One region of the Paraliobacillus sp. X-1268 genome, then DNA from elsewhere that is predicted to be linked to it. Evidence: riboswitches for the same ligand, from Rfam matches in the RefSeq annotation. Region 1 holds a riboswitch; each other region holds the start of a gene.
The links. A riboswitch is a leader RNA that binds a small molecule or an ion and turns the genes downstream of it on or off. The one in region 1 is predicted to bind thiamine pyrophosphate.

Region 1 (4,218 bases):
AGTGCAGCAGAAGGATTTATCGTTATGGCAAGTATTTTGCTGGGAATTTCCATGTTGTTAAGTCCTGTTCAACTATTGTGGATTAATATGGTTTCGGCCATCACTATATCTTTTGCATTCGTTTATGAACCTGCTGAAAAAGATGTGATGATTCGTAAGCCAAGAGAAAAGGGAACACAATTGTTAAGCAAGTACTATGTATTTCGAATCTTTTATGTGGCAGCACTTGTAGCTGGTGGTGGTTTGATTGCTAATGCAATAATGGTAGATAATGGTTATGCACATGCAGTAGCTAATACAGTGACATTAAATATTGTTGTATTTGGTAAAATGTTTTACTTATTTAATGTTAGAAACGAACATGGATTTGCGCTAAACAAAAGCTTTTTCACGAATAAAATTGCATTTATTGTTTGTGCGATTTTAATTCTACTTCAGCTTGCGATTACGTATTTACCATTTATGCAAACTATTTTTGCCACAGCAGCACTAGATATTGGACTCTGGTTAATTCCGATTGGAGTCGGATTAAGTGTATTTATAATAGTAGAAATAGAGAAGTATTTGAAACGAACATTTTTTAATGGCAATAAAGCCTAAGAGTTTTCATGAAAAAGCACTGTATCTCCATTGAAGATACAGTGTTTTACTATTTTTTATGTCATTCACAACCAATACCATCGCCATCTCGGTCTAAATGTGTACCATAACCAGGATCTCCTTCTGAAATAGGACTAGCATTTGCTTCAGCTACTGCCGTACAATTTTGATAGTAAACATCTGAGCTTGTTTCATCTATATCGACTGTTGTAAAACCATCTTCAGTTACATAACCATCCTCACTCCAGATGTTAAGATCAGCTGCTTTTGCTTTAGTTTCGGCTTCCTTTAGTTGGTCGGAATGTGTGTAAGGCGGATCATATTCATAGGCGTAACGTGCGAATCCCTCTTCCAACAACATTTCATTAAAAAGTTCACCGTCTATCCATATATATGCTAACAGTCGGTCATACTTATCTCGCTTTGGACCATCATATTCGAGCTGAATTTGAGTGCCTTCTGTCAATTTTTCTTTAGCAAACTTACTCGCTTGTTCTCCGTAGGGTTGGACTGGCAGGTTAGGATGTTTTGTCTCAGGTGTATCAACTAGTAAAAGTCGAACACTTTCCTCTTCACCATCCAAGATAATATGGACCGTATCGCCGTCGACAACACGATCCACAGTTGCGGAAGGAAGATCCGAATCTGTTTGTGTTTCCCTGTTTAGATCAGTTTGAAGACCACAGCCAGTTAATAAGGTTAATATGATTAGTAATAAGCCTAGTTTTTTCTGTAATAAAGTTGCCATTATTCTATGATGTCCTCCTTGTTTTTAGCAACATTCATTTTAGCATAGATAAAAAAAGAAGGCTTCCGATTTTTCGGAAACCTTCACGTATTATTTTTCTTCGGGAATGCCACATGAATCATCAGTACAAAATTCTGTTTTAGAAGTTGAAAGATCCGTAAATTTTGGCTTTGGATTTTCTTCTTCCCAAACTGTATTTAAGGCATCTTTAAATGTTTCTACTGGTTGAGCACCAGAAATTGCATATTTATCGTTAATTACAAAAAACGGTACACCAGTCACACCGTATTGTTGTGCCAATGATTCGTCAGCTCGTACGTCATTAGCAAAAGCTGTTTCATCTTGAAGAACTTCTATTGCTTTTGTTTTCTCTAGCCCAGCATCTTCTGCAATCTTAACTAATGCATCTGTTTCACTTAGATTAACAGAATCGGTAAAATAACCATACAATAGTTTCTCTGTCAAGATTGCTTCTTTACCAATACTTTTGGCATATTTTGCTAAGCGATGCGCGTTAAACGTATTAGTCGGTTTCATTGTTTCGAAATGGAATGTCAAACCAACACTTTCAGCTTGCTGACCAAGTCCAGCGTTTGTCTCTTTCGCTTGTTCGATTGGCATCCCATACTTATCAGCAATTGCTTCATGAATGCTCTTACCTGCATATACTGCTGCATTTGGATCTAATTCAAAGCTTTTAAATTCTATTTCAACACTATCTTTTTGCGGGAATTGTTCGAGCGCTTGTTCTAGGCGACGTTTCCCAATATAGCAAAACGGACAAACAAAATCAGACCATACATCTATTTTCATTAGAACACCTCAGTTATTTAATTAATCTTTGCATGTTTATTCTGCCATAATAAGTAGAAAAGATGAAATCATTTGCTTATGTATAGACTGAATAGTAAAGAAAAATGACTAATGATGATGAAATAGTACTTGAATATTAGTCGAATCTATGGCAAAGTTGGTAGTGTAATTAATTAAATAGCACGTTTCAATGTAGGGGGACCAGTTTGGCTGGTTGAGATCGTATCCGTTATAGATACTGACCCTTGGAACCTGATCTGGCTGAGACCAGCGTAGGGAACATATATGAACACGAATAGAAGTGACTATATATGCGCCCAGGCTAATGCCTAAGCGTATTTTTTTTCGTGAAAAAGGATATGTTCCTCCACAAATAAAAGGGGGATTTTAAGATGAAGAAAGTATTATTTTTATTGGTTACACTTGGATTTATTATTACAGGGTGTGCAAATGACGAACAAGCTAGTCAAGAATTGGAGAAAGTAACGATGGTGCTAGACTGGACACCAAATACAAATCATACCGGGCTTTATGTTGCGCAAGCTGAAGGTTTTTTTGAAGAAGAAGGCTTAGATGTAGAAATTACATTGCCAAGTGAATCTGGTGCAGATCAAGTTGTAGCAGCGGAAAAAGCTGATTTTGGAATTAGTGCACAGGAAACAATTACAGAGGCTCGGACACAAGATATACCGATTGTATCTATTGCAGCAGTTATTCAGCATAATACTTCAGGATTTGCTTCTCCAGTAGATAAAGAAATTACATCACCTGCAGATTATGCCGGTAAAACGTATGGTGGTTGGGGAGCACCAGTTGAGGCAGCAGTAATTGACTCACTAATGAAACAAGAAGACGCTAGTGTGGAAGATGTGAACATAATCAATATGGGAAATACTGATTTCTTCACGGCGGTAGAACGTGATATTGATTTTGCTTGGATATATTATGGGTGGACAGGTGTTGAGGCTGAGCTTCGTGGTGTTGATCTAAACATGCAGTATCTAACCGATTACTCAGAGAAATTAGATTACTACACACCAGTCATTACAACGAATGAAATGATGATCGATGAGAATCCAGAAACAGTTGAAAAGTTCTTAGCGGCTGTAGCAAAAGGGTATAATTATGCAATAGATAATCCAGAAGAAGCGGCAGATATTTTAATTGAAGCTGTACCTGATTTAGACCCAGAACTTGTGAAGGCTAGTCAAGCATGGTTATCACCAAAATATCAGGATGACGCAGCTAAATGGGGTGTCCAAGATGTTGAAGTGTGGGAAAATTACGCAGATTGGATGTACGAAAATGATTTATTAGAGACAGAACTTAATGCGAATGATGCATTTACGAATGAATTTTTACCTGAAGATTAAAAGGGAGGCTCTCGAAAAATGGCTAATGCACTTGTAAGTATTCAAATTATCCCAAAAACAAAAAATGGCGAAGATGTCATTCCATATGTTGACGCAGCAATCGCAGTAATCGAAGCATCTGGTGTGAGGTACCAAGTTAATCCACTCGAAACGACAATGGAAGGTGAATTAACGGAGCTATTTCAAATTATAGAAAAAATGAATGTAGAAATGGCTGCCCGTGGTTGTCCGAGTATTATTTCGCAAGTGAAAGTCTATTATAAGCCTGATGGTGCATCAATGGACGTATTAACAGAGAAGTATCGTTAAGTAAAAGGGAGGGATGGCGGTGCCAGTTTTGACATCGCCTTTCTAATATGAAAAAAATTACAACAAAAACGATCAGTCCAATTATCGTCATTGCTGTTCTTATCGTATTATGGGAAACGATTAGTCACCTTTTTGATATCCCAGCATGGCTATTACCGGCACCAACTGTAATTGTTCAAGAAGGAATCGCTGGTTGGAGTGGCTATCAGCATCACCTTATCTCTACAACGAAATTATCAGTAATTGGATTTGCCATTGGCGTATCAGTGGGACTTATGGTGGCGATTAGTTTGCATATATTACCAACCTTTAAAAAGGCCTTTTATCCGTTATTGATTTTATCGCAAAACATTCCGATTATCGTACTTGCACCAC
Region 2 (4,218 bases), on a different contig from region 1:
GGTTGTACAGGTGGATAGGCATTCATATTTGACTGTGTATAATCGGATAGTATTTTACCATCTTCTTTAAATAATGGCAGTTCTGTTGTTGCACCTTCTACCTTGTTTAAAAATTCCACTTTCATATTATAATCTCTTACATGAAACGGGAAATGACGCTCTAATAATTGTTTGAGTTCCTGATCTTGAACATGATCTAACATGTACGCCATAGAAGTCACAGAGTTCACACAACTCATTGTTAATTCATTTAAATCTTGTAATTCGTGTGCAGCTAATTTCATTTTTTCTCCTCCTTTTCGGCTATAGTTTTGCTCAAAAAGTCTTATCTATACCAATTTTAAATTATTATTTACAATGTTTCTGGAATAAGTTTTGCCTTGATGAAAAGACTATCTATGTAAGACTTAACAAAGGAGTGTTTAGAAATGGGTGTACTATCAGGTAATCCAAAGAAACAACCACTTCATTATGGTGAAGTTTTTAGCATGTGGTCCTTTCTAACAGCTGCTAAAGGTAACTATGCGGCGTATCAAACATTTATTAACCATACAGGTGATAAAGAATTAAAAAATTTATTAGAAGATTTAAACCGAGGAATGAAACAGGAAATGGAAAGTGTGGAAGAGATTCTTAAAGTTAATGGAATAGCTTTGCCTCCTTCTCCTCCAGAACGTTCCCTCGCAGACATTGAAGATATTCCATCTGGTGCGAAGTTCAGTGATCAAGAAATTAGTGCTGTAGTTTCTGCAAACATTGCAGCAGGTTTAATCGCTTGTAGTACAATAATTGGACAGTCACTTCGCGAAGATATTGCCATGCTTTTTGGCCAGTTCCATATGAATAAAGCGCAAGCTGGAGCAAAAGCACTTCGATTAAATAAAGACAAAGGATGGATTATACTCCCTCCAATGCAAGCAAAGATTCCAAATAAAGAGTAGTAAAAAAAGCACTAGATTATTTCTAGTGCTTTTTTCTTGCTACTTTGTAATTCGAATTGGGTTTAACACACAAGGAGGAGGGAAAGCAGATCACCTTAAGTCTTAATTTCTAACACTTCCGCCGAATCACAGATCGTTTCCGTCGGATTAACACCTACTCCATTCGAGTCAAGCAGGATTATCCCATCTCTTCTAATGGCCATTTTTCTAATTTATAAGCCATATCCCAAAATAAATATTCATATTGACTGCTAAGTAAGAAGTGTTCTTTCATACGTTCTCGATCAGAGGCTGTTACAGTTTCAGCTAGTTGATCAAGTCTATCAATTTGTTCCTCTACTAATGCTCTGAACCAATCCGATCCGTATGCTTTAATCCATTCTTGATAAATTTGTTCATCTGGTGTTTTATTTTTTAACTGTTCTCCAACTTCATAATAAACCCAGTAGCAAGGTAATATTGCGGCAATCACATCACCTAGATGACCATGATAAGCAGCTCGATACATATGTGAACTATAAGCGTAAGAGGTAGGAGCAGGTTTAAATGCTCTTTGTTCTGCTTCAGTAATAGATAATAGCTTAGAAAAAGTACGATGTAATTCTAATTCTGCTTGATAAGTTCCTTGTGCATGTGCCGCCATACTACTGGTTGTTTCTAAATCTTCCGCCTTTGCAGCACCTATTGCCTGGACACGAGCAAATTGTGCTAAATAATAAGAGTCCTGCATGACATAATAGCGAAAGTTCTCTAAAGGTAATGTGCCATTACCAATCCCCTTAACAAAAGGATGATTAAAACTAGCTTGCCAAACTGGATCTGCCTCTTTCCGAATGTATTGTGAAAATTTCATCTCAACTTCCTCCCTATCTGCATAAAAAAACCACCTTCCTTGATTAAAAGAAAGTGGTGGCATGATAAAGTAAAAGAACCAAAGGACTTTATTCCCATCCACTTCCCTCCGCTAGTTTAAACTAGATCAGGTTCTAAGAGTCTTGAAGTAACACTTCAATCTCAGTCTTTTATAAAGACTCCTCTAGTGGTTTTTCTTGCTATTTTATTCTGTCTATAGAATAACATCTAGGAAGAAGATGTCAATACTCTTAAAGTAAACTTTCTTCCAGTGTCTTCATTTGATAAAAATAACCATTCTTTTTCATTAAATTCGTATAAGATCCCGATTCAATAATCTCACCATGATCCATGACTATAATTTGATCCATCTTTTCTAATCCTTTTAAACGGTGACTAACTAACAATAATGTATCTGTTTGTGCTTGTTCAAAAAGTTGTTTATATATTTTTTCTTCTGTTTTAGCATCAAGTGATGACGTTGGCTCATCTAAAATCCAAATATGACCGTTTTTCAAGATTGCTCTAGCAATTGCTAGACGTTGTTTTTCACCGCCAGAAAGATTCTCACCGTTTTCTAATACATGGTCATCGAGTGAAAAGTTTTCAAGTTGCACATTCATTAATGCTTCATGCAATACAATGTCATCTAAATCAGAATCTGCGATTAATAAGTTTTCACGGATTGTTCCATAAAAGAAATGATTTTCTTGTAGCACGACTTTTGACTGTTCCCACAATGCATTTCCTGAAACAGTTGAAATATCGTGGTGATCCCAATAAATTTTACCTGCTTGTACTTGCTGTAGTTTCAAAACTAACTGTAGTAAGGTTGATTTTCCTGAACCACTTGCTCCAACAATCGCTGTTTTCGAACCTGCAGGAATCTCTAAACTAAGTGATGGAATGGTTGTGCGCCAATCCCCCCTATACGTGAAGGTAATATTTTCAAATCCAATCATTGGTGGTTTATTAGTGATTTGTTCAACGTTAGTTTCGACTTCGCTAACTTGAATATCTGGATCCTCCACTACCTCATACAAACGGCTGGATGCATCGCGACTTTCTTGCATATAAATTGGGAAAACAGCCATTGGAGCAGCAGGTTCAAAAACGGTTAGTGAGATCATAACAAGCATAGCTAAAAATATCCCTTCTAACCTACCATCTACAACCAAATAAGCTCCGACTGCAAGTACGAACCAGCTTACGATAAAGGTTATAAAACCATTAAACGATTGACTATAGACTTTATTAATATTTTCACGTTTTTGTTTTTCAATATAACTTTCTGATTGCGTAGTTATTTGTTCTTGTTTTTTTTCTAATTGTTGAAATATCTTTAAATCTCGAAAACCATACATCAATTCAGTAATTTCCGTTGAAAGATCTCCACGTTCTTGTCTGACTTTACCATTAATTCTTACTTGTCGTAACGAAAAAAAAGCTGGGATAACAAATACCGTTAGTAAGAAACCAACTAATAAAATAAGCGCGATTTCAATGGAATAAAAGCTACTAAATAAGATTGTTGTTACAAAAACGAGTAATAACACAATTGGTGGATAAAAAACACGTAAAAAGAAATTCTGTAAACTCTCCACATCTCCTACTACTCGACCAAGTATGTCTCCACTTCTATACTTATGAAAAATTTGTGGAACAAGAGGTTCTAACTTTTCAAAAAAAGTAACACGTAAATTACTTAAGATAGTAAAAGTTGCCCTGTGAGAATAAATACGTTCGCCATATTTTGAACTAGCTTTAATAAACCCAAGTAATTTAACTGTAGAAGTAAGCATAATTAATGCATAGAATGGAGGCATTAAAGCTGCTTTGGAAATAAGATAGCCACTAGCAGCAAATAGTCCAACGCTACTAATACCAGCAATAAAACCAAATAAAATAGCAAACAAAATATCCCTTTTCTCAATCAACATAAGTTTTATGACTTTAAAAAGAGCGCTCATGCTTCTTCTCCCCCCTGTTGAATCGTCACCATATCTTTATAAGCAGGTAAAGTAGCTAGCAATGTTTCGTGTGTTCCTATCGCTAGTAATTGTCCTTTTTCCATAAATAGAATTTGATCTGCTTTTTTAATCGTGTGTAATCGATGTGCTACCGTGATAACAGTTGCCGTTTTGGACAATTGTTCGATAGATTGTTGTAAGATTTTTTCTGTAGCTAGATCAAGTCCACGTGTTGGTTCATCGAGTAAGACAACTTTTGGCTTTTTTAAAAATGCACGTGCAATAGATACACGTTGTTTTTCCCCGCTAGATAATCCTCGACCAGCTTCTCCAATGGGTGTATCGTATTGTTTCTCCAATGATTCAATCAATGGCGCAATTCCTGCTAACTGCGCAGCTTTTCGTATATCCTGTTCATCAACTGGTAAGTTTGTTCCCATTTCGATATTCTCGCC
Region 3 (4,218 bases), on a different contig from region 1:
TAAATGGCCTATTTGGACTTACCTTTGCAACGCTCTTGTTTTTCTTTTTCGGCTATACGATTTTAGTAATTGGTAAAGCATTAAATGTTAGCTCTTATGTAGAGGTAGTGCGATTTACTAACGGAAAAATTATTGGTACGATCATCGATATTATTATTACAGTCTTTCTATTCGGTGCTTTAGCAGCCATGATAGCTGGAGCCGGTGCAATCTTTGATCAACAATTTCAGTTAGCCTCCTTATGGGGGACGATCTTAATGGCAATTATTTCACTACTAACTGTTATAACTGGAATGAAAGGTGTTATTAATGCCATCAGTTATGTTGTTCCAGTATTATTAGTTTCTGTTCTTTTTATCGCTATCTATAGTATCTCAATAAATCCAATTACAGCTGCAGATTTACAAGTATCGAAGTCCATTGAAGGCGCTGCACCAAATTGGTTCATTTCTGCTCTTAATTACGCTTCTTATAATCTTGTGATTGCCGTTGCAGTATTAGCACCAATGGGGGCGAAAGCTAAAAATAAAAAAAACCTACTATGGGGGGCTTTATTAGGTGGATTAGGTTTAGGGATAGGGATCATTGCTATTTTTTTCAGTATTTTAACGAATTTAGATAGTGTTTCAAATGTGGAAGTGCCCATGATTCTTATAGCTTCTAAAATTGCTCCATTTATTCAACTAATTTTTGCTATTGTATTATTTGCTGAAGTATATACCACTGCGGTCGGAAATTTATATGGATTTGTTTCAAGAATGAACTTTATCGCTGCACGCTTTCGAATTTGGGTGATTGCAGGCACAACACTAGCAGCTTTTTTATTCAGTCAAATTGGCTTTTCTGCTATGGTTAAATACTTATATCCTACTGTTGGTTATGGAGGTTTTCTATTTTTTGCGGGGTTAATTTATGTATGGATATTTAAAAGAGAACAATTAAAAGAATAAATACTTTAAAAAACTTCTACTTTTTTTGGTTTACTATTTCAAGTTTCTTCATAGAATTGGTTATGGACAACTTAGCTTATCCATCTTAAATTTCTGTAGGAGGAACAAAAAGTGGACTTTTTCCCATTACTATTCTCAATAACACCTGTTGCGACGATTGCATTATTAAAAATTATTGCAATTGACATTGTTCTTTCCGGTGATAATGCTGTTGTGATTGCAATGGCCACCAAGTCTTTACCAAAAAGACATCAAAATAGAGCAATACTTTTAGGCACGATTGGCGCTGTTCTGCTCCGAATATTTTTTGCAGTTATTATCATTTATTTAATGCAAATTCCTTTTGTAAATGTAATTGGTGGTTTATTACTTCTTTGGATAGCGTATAATTTACTTGTTGAAAAAGAAGAGGAAGCTACCATTACCTCACATACTGGTTTATTAAAAGCTGTTTCGACAATCATTGTTGCAGATGCGGTAATGAGTCTGGATAATGTTGTTGCTATTACAGGTGCGGCGCATGGGGATATTCGTATGATTATCATTGGCGTGATGGTTAGCATTCCTATTATGATATTCGGATCGAAACTAATCGTAAAAGTATTAGAAAAATATCGTTGGATAGCTTATATTGGTGCTGGTATTCTTGCGTGGACAGCCGGGGAAATGATTTTGACGGATCAAAAATTAATAGACTTACTTGATCTCTCTAATGGCTTATTTAACTATTTAATTGTTGGCTTCCTAACGCTAACTATTTTACTGCTTGGTTATATTAAAAGCGCAGCAGACAGCTATTAGTTTTAACTCCCCATTTATAAAACGGGGAGTTAAAACTAGTTTATTTTCGCTCAATTAATCTCGGAGTAGTTCCGATCAAAAGCACCAATAAGATCGCGCATAAAACAAAGGCACCCAACATGGTAATCCCGTTTGTAATCAATGAAAACAACACCACGTTCATATCATCAGGCGCGTATTCTCCCCAAAAAATAAATCCAGCAACAAAGTGCCAAAAGTAACGTGCAACAGAACCAACAAGTGTCGCGGTAATAACCCAAAATAACACTTTTTTCTTTTTCCCCATCTTCAGGTTCGATTGAATGACTTTATAAAATAGACCTGCAAAACCAATAAAAGCAAAGGCAATAAAATATTCAATAAATGCCTGAAGTGGAGTTAGAATATAGGCATCACCCAAGATAACTTGTAAAATACCCCAGATAAAGCCAGAAATTAAACTAACCCTAATCCCCCATCGAAACGCTAAAATTAAAATTGGAACCATAGCAAAAGAAATTGAAATCGATGGAGAAAGCCGAATCGACGGAAGTAAATCAAAAACAAACGCCAATGATGCAAAAAAGGACGCCTCAATCAACATAACCAAACTTAATTTTTTCATAAAAAAAACTCCCCTTTTTTAAACAAAAAACCTCAAGGGAGAACAGATATGTAAACGTAAATCTACATATCACGATCCACATTCCTGCGCTAGCATTAACTAACAGGTTCGAAGGGTTAGAACAACGTGTTCACTCTCAGCTTTTTAGCTCCCCTTGTGGTTTTGCTTATTTGATTTTCGAGTTCATCATATCATAAGATAATGAACTTGTCATACAAAATTTAGGGTTTTTTTTAAAAGGCGATAAATTTTGTAACTTTTATAAATTTCAAGTACAACCAGTTGCGTTCGCTATAAGCAACTGTCAAAATAGAGTACACATGAATAAAATAAAACGAAATCGCAGGTGACCTACATGATTGAGATAAAGACATCTACATTAAGCGACGGGGAATTCAATCGAGGCGTATTCGCTACACGCGACATAAAAAAAGGAGAAACAGTACATATTGCACCTGTTATTCCTTATCCAAACAAGGAGCACGAACACATAGAACAAACAGTACTGGATGATTACGTATTTGAATATGGTAAAAATCATACCGCGGTTGTTTTAGGATATGGCATGTTGTTTAATCATTCCTATACTCCAAATACCGATTACGATATAAACTTTCCAGATCATACCTTTGTATTTTTTGCTCACACAGATATAAAAGCTGGTGAAGAATTGCTAATTAACTATAATGGTGATGTTAATAACAATGACCCCTTATGGTTCAACATGAATTTTGATGAATTGAATAAATGATTAAAAAATTGAAAGCTCAATCCGCATTATACGTGGATTGGGCTTTTTCAATCTTATATTTCTTTAATATCAAAGGATTCAACACGATTAGTGTTTGAATTATAAATTACCGTGCCTTGGATTTTAACTCTTTCTTGAGGTGATTGTAAAATATAGTGATAGATTTCCTTTGTTTGATTTGGTGCTGGATTTGTTTTCTTAACAAAATTATATTCTGTTATATTATAATTCGGATAAGCTACCTCAGTAACTTCCAATAAATATTTTCCCCATTCTGCTTCCTCTACTTCTGGTGAAGATTCAAATTCAATATTTATTACCCCAACCGCTGGATCTGCACCTAATGCTTCAAATGCCTTTCGGTGTAGGTTAATTTTATCAGCTGGGAATCCAGGTACTTTATCAACAATTGTCACAATAACTTCTCTTAAAGTTTGGGAGAAAAGCTCACGTATCTTTAACGTTTGCCCACATTGATAAGGCGAATTCACACCTACAGCTGCTGTCATATATTCATTATGAGACCAAGGCATACCACATTGCGTAACACGTCCTCCTTCTGTCCATGTTGCTTGGCCTCTTGTGAATGGTTGCCGCCCCCAGTAATTTAATTGTTGTGGATATGGATGTAAATATGGAGACTCTCTATAAAACTGATTTAACGATTGATATTGATTATAATATGGATACATCATTTACCTCCTAGTTTTAGACTAGGATAGTTTATGTTTTATACAGGCGTATTTGTGATTAATTCAGAGACATTCAGTATATTCTCGTAATCAAAAAAAAGCCCCATCCACCTTTCATCTGGATAGGACCTAAAGATATTAATGAGATTGATTACTTGTTTCCAGCCATTCTCCTACAAATTCTTCTTCATCATAGTCAAAGAAATTCTTCATAATGTCTTCGCGATCATCAAGAAAAAGTTGATTAGAAATTTCTTCTACTAGATTAGGTATACCAAAACGCATCCCTGAAAGTGCGGAAGCTGAGATCCCACAACTTATTAATGCGGAATAATTAAAAGCAAATAATCCATGTAAACGTTTCTTCCCTTTTTCATCTCGGCTTATAAAGGCAAAGCCAGGGCTTAGGTATGGATGCGC
Region 4 (4,218 bases), on a different contig from region 1:
TATTGCTACCCATAATAAAATAAACGCGTAAATCTTTTCTTGTAAAGATCATATCTTAATCCTCATCTAGACTTTCATGTGTTATATTTATTTTTTCTGAAACATGCTGTGCATTCGTTTCAAATAAAGCATCTAAAAAGGCTATCTGAAAACTCCCAGGTGCAGAAGCGTTTTGTCTTGCACGTTCTGCTGCTACATCATAAAAAGCCACAGCTGCTGTTGCTGCTAGTAATGGTTTTTCTCCGGTTGTTAAAAAAGCAGCTATAACCGCACCTAATAGACAGCCAGTTCCTGTTACTTTAGTTAATAATTGTGTTCCATTTGAAATAGTATATAATTCTTTACCATCTGTAATTACATCTTTCACACCAGTAACCATTACAGGCACACCCAATTGCTTAGCAGCATGAATGGCCACACTTCGATTATCAAGTGTACCGACAGAATCCACACCCCTTACTTCTGCTTTCGCACCAGATAAATTACTTATCTCTCCTGCATTACCTCGTATTAACGAAATCTTTACCTCTTCTAAAATACGTGAAGCAACTTCACTACGTAATGATGTAGCACCAACAGCTACAGGATCAAGCACCACTGGGATACCTTTTTCATTTGCAGCTTTTCCTGCGACTATCATTGCCTCTGCTTGATTACTAGTTAATGTTCCAATATTCAATAGCAAACCGTCAGCGTTTTTCGCCATCTCTCCTACCTCTTCGATTGCACTTGCCATCACAGGGGATGCACCGATCGCATATAGACCATTTGCAGTAAAGTTCACGACCACCTCATTGGTAATGTTATGTACCAATGGTTCTTTTTCTCTAACCAATTCAATCATTCTCGTAATCTTATTCATTATTTATTCCTCCTTCTTTTGATTTGGCAAACCTTGCAAGCGATGACCCCAATGATTTGTTGGACCGCTTCCTGTACCAATATTTAATGTATACCGAATCGCATCTGTAATAAACTGCTTACCAATCGTAACTGCATCTAATACAGGTTGACCTTTTGCTAATTCAGCTGTAATCACAGCCGAGAACGTACAACCAGTTCCATGCGTATGCTTTGTATACGTACGTTCTGCTTCTAATAAATGAAAAACTTGCTTATCATACAAAACATCAACCGCTTTACCTTCTAGATGTCCACCTTTGACAACTGCCGCAGCAGCCCCTAATTCATCAACGATGACCTTCGCTGCTTTCTTTAAATCTTCTACATCCTCAATCTTAAAGTTCACTAATATTTCCGCTTCTGGAACATTAGGAGTAACTATTGTAGCAAGTGGAATAAGTAAATCTCGAATCACTTGACGTGACTCTTTTTCCATTAAAGCATGCCCACTTGTCGCAACCATTACTGGATCAATCACATATGGTGAATCTTGCTTTTTAACATACATTGCAATTAATTCCATCATTTCTATTGTTGAAACCATCCCTGTTTTTATCGCATCTGGCGGTATATCATCAAACACTGCTTGCATCTGCTTTTCAATAAATCCAATTGGCATATGATGCAGATCACTAACACCACGCGTGTTTTGTGCAACTGCAGAAGTTAGAATACTCATTCCATATACTTCTCTTTCTTGAAATGACTTTAAATCAGCTTGAATCCCTGCCCCACCTGTTGGATCAGTACCTGCAATCGTCAGTGCTGTAGGTATTTTTATCATTAATACAACCCCTCTCCTTATTTAATTTAAACCTTTTTACAATAATCATATTAATTTTTTCCATACAAAAAACCGCCCCCAAAAATGGAGCGGTTTCCTTTTAATATATTCACAAATAGTATGCGAACGGGTCCCAACTCCACTTTCCTACGCTAGTATTAACTAGTTCAGGTTCAAAGGGACCAAAGAAAACTCTTTATCTCAGCCAAATGGCGCCCCTAGTGGATTACTAATTAAATTATACTTCTACTTAATCACGTCTAAACTTAATTGTCAAATAGATACATTTTCAGAAACAAAAAAACCTATGTAAATCAGCTAACTGATCAACATAGGTTTTATTTTAATTTAATTATTCATCCATTCGCCAATTAAGTCTCTATTTTCTTCAACCCATTCTCCAGCTCCATCAATAGGCTCTTCTGCATCTTCAACATAATTTATTAATTCACCAATTTGTTCGTCATTCATTTTCCAATTCTTAAACCATTGATCAACTTCTTCAAAATCCTCTTCAAAACCATGTCTAGTCGCATGATGAATTTTTTCAACGCCACCATAAATATTTTCAGGATCATCTAAGAATTTTAAATCATATTCTGAGAAAACCCAGTGTGGTGTCCAAAGTGGAGATACAATCGCCTCTTCATTTTTGATAGCTTGATCTATTGCTGCAATCATAGCAGGTTCAGAACTCGATAATAACTCATAATCAAGGTCATAAGCTGTGATTAATTCCTCTGTTACTTCCATCGTACCAGCTCCAGGACCAAATCCAGTAATTTCTGAATTAAATAATTCCTTGTTAGCATTTAAGTCTTCTACACTATTAATATCTTCAAGATACGAAGGAACTACTAAACCTACTTTTGCATTATCAAACCATGTTTCCTCAGAAAAATTAATAACTTCATTGTATTCTTCATAATAGTTTTTATCTTGGACCGGAAGCCAAATTTCTAAACTAGCATCCAGTTCCTGGCTTTCTAGTGCTTGCATTGTTGTTCCCATACCTATTACGGTTAGTTCAACGTCATATCCTTCATCTTCAAGAATATACTTCCACATATTCGTTACAGCAATGTTCTCAGCCCAATCAATTTGACCGATACTAATCGTTCCTTTATTAGTTTCTTCCTCACTACTCGTATCCTCTGCATTCTCGCTACCACAAGCCATTAGTACAGCAAATAGTGTTAAGAACAATAAACTCAATAACCCCTTTTTGACCTTATTCATTCTTACCCTCTCCTTGTTTCTATATATTTAAAACGTTAAAAACGTTTTATTAATTAAGTATTTATTTAACACAGTTCAGATAAAAATACTCTCTAATAGTTTTCATTAAAGAGCATTTTTATGAGACAATTATATTGCCTAATAATTCTCTAATCTTTAGGTAAAAATTCAAATATTTCTTCACTTCTTATACTTGAAACTAAACGCGACAACCAATTATAGTATACTTTTGACTCTTCTAATTGATCATACGTTTTTTTTGCCATCTCACTATCTTGTGGACTAGCAGTTTTGTCTTCAACTACCTCACTTAGCTCTAATTGGGATTGATTGATAGCCTCCATGTTTGTCTTGACTTCTCTTTCCCACATTTGACAGTAAAACGCCATAAACGATCGAAAAAAGTTTTTTTCAGCTACATAAGTATGTTTTCTACTTCCACGTGTGAACGTCTTTTTCACCATTTCAAATTCCTGAAGTTTACGTACGCTGGTGCTCATACTAGGCTTACTCATTTCTAATTCCTCACGCATTTCATCCAAAGTCATTTGATCTTTAAAATACATCGTAGCATATAAATTAGCTGCTGATGGTGTGACACCATAAAGATCCATCGTTTCTGTAATAGATCCAATCACTATATCTTGAGCCGCTTCAATTTGCTGTTTAGCTTTTGAATTCTCTTTATTATTCATTAAAGGCACCTTCTCCAAAGAATTAAATGAATTAAAATTATTCTTTATAGCTTTAATGTTAGCTACTATAAATTAAATGTCAAATGCAAACAGTCAAATTCAGTGCGTTTTATAGGTTAAAATCATGATAATATAGGTACTTAGAGCCTTTATAATATTTTTTTAATTGTTAATGCAAATTACTAATTCTTCTATATAAAATAAGGATTTTCAAATCAGAGATAGTGTTATTTATACTTCTTAGCGCGAAATTAATCGTTTATTTGTTGTTCATTCAACGACTTTTTGACTTTGACACAATATAAGCATCATGTTAGAATTTATATAATTCAAAACGTTAAATATTTTTTTAACAAACTTAATAAATTGGAGTGAATTATTTGCGTTTACTAAAACAGTACATTAATGGAGAATGGGTAACAGCAAAATCTGGAAAGACTAGAGAAATTATTAACCCTTTTAACCAAGAAATAATAGCTTCCGCTGCTGAAGGCGACGAATCGGATTCTAAAGCTGCAATTGCTGCGGCAAGAGAAGCGTTTGATCATGGCAAGTGGCCGTTAACACCTGCAACTGAACGAGGCAATATCGTTAGAA

Region 2: it holds a riboswitch for thiamine pyrophosphate, as region 1 does, so the genes downstream of both, tenA (thiaminase II) here and D2K62_RS14395 (ABC transporter substrate-binding protein) in region 1, are expected to answer to the same signal.
Region 3: it holds a riboswitch for thiamine pyrophosphate, as region 1 does, so the genes downstream of both, thiT (energy-coupled thiamine transporter ThiT) here and D2K62_RS14395 (ABC transporter substrate-binding protein) in region 1, are expected to answer to the same signal.
Region 4: it holds a riboswitch for thiamine pyrophosphate, as region 1 does, so the genes downstream of both, thiD (bifunctional hydroxymethylpyrimidine kinase/phosphomethylpyrimidine kinase) here and D2K62_RS14395 (ABC transporter substrate-binding protein) in region 1, are expected to answer to the same signal.

The regions. Positions count from the first base shown of each region.
Region 1 covers NZ_QJSK01000016.1:5,115-9,332, reverse strand. Annotated here, with positions in the region: gene D2K62_RS14410 (cation-transporting P-type ATPase) at 1-600, shown strand, start outside; gene D2K62_RS14405 (thermonuclease family protein) at 662-1,348, opposite strand; gene D2K62_RS14400 (DsbA family oxidoreductase) at 1,439-2,161, opposite strand; TPP riboswitch at 2,346-2,457, shown strand; gene D2K62_RS14395 (ABC transporter substrate-binding protein) at 2,554-3,534, shown strand; gene D2K62_RS14390 (thiamine-binding protein) at 3,553-3,843, shown strand; gene D2K62_RS14385 (ABC transporter permease) at 3,891-4,218, shown strand, end outside.
Region 2 covers NZ_QJSK01000001.1:252,572-256,789, forward strand. Annotated here, with positions in the region: gene D2K62_RS01395 (spore coat protein) at 1-284, opposite strand, end outside; gene D2K62_RS01400 (DUF3231 family protein) at 429-941, shown strand; gene tenA (thiaminase II) at 1,120-1,794, opposite strand; TPP riboswitch at 1,881-1,989, opposite strand; gene cydC (thiol reductant ABC exporter subunit CydC) at 2,045-3,763, opposite strand; gene cydD (thiol reductant ABC exporter subunit CydD) at 3,760-4,218, opposite strand, start outside.
Region 3 covers NZ_QJSK01000025.1:1,614-5,831, reverse strand. Annotated here, with positions in the region: gene D2K62_RS16820 (YkvI family membrane protein) at 1-950, shown strand, start outside; gene D2K62_RS16815 (TerC family protein) at 1,062-1,751, shown strand; gene thiT (energy-coupled thiamine transporter ThiT) at 1,792-2,355, opposite strand; TPP riboswitch at 2,420-2,520, opposite strand; gene D2K62_RS16805 (SET domain-containing protein) at 2,711-3,106, shown strand; gene D2K62_RS16800 (DUF3889 domain-containing protein) at 3,160-3,798, opposite strand; gene D2K62_RS16795 (flavin-containing monooxygenase) at 3,937-4,218, opposite strand, start outside.
Region 4 covers NZ_QJSK01000029.1:1,767-5,984, forward strand. Annotated here, with positions in the region: gene thiE (thiamine phosphate synthase) at 1-52, opposite strand, end outside; gene thiM (hydroxyethylthiazole kinase) at 56-862, opposite strand; gene thiD (bifunctional hydroxymethylpyrimidine kinase/phosphomethylpyrimidine kinase) at 866-1,687, opposite strand; TPP riboswitch at 1,815-1,917, opposite strand; gene D2K62_RS17410 (glycine betaine ABC transporter substrate-binding protein) at 2,036-2,926, opposite strand; gene cudC (choline uptake/conversion transcriptional regulator CudC) at 3,076-3,621, opposite strand; gene betB (betaine-aldehyde dehydrogenase) at 4,002-4,218, shown strand, end outside.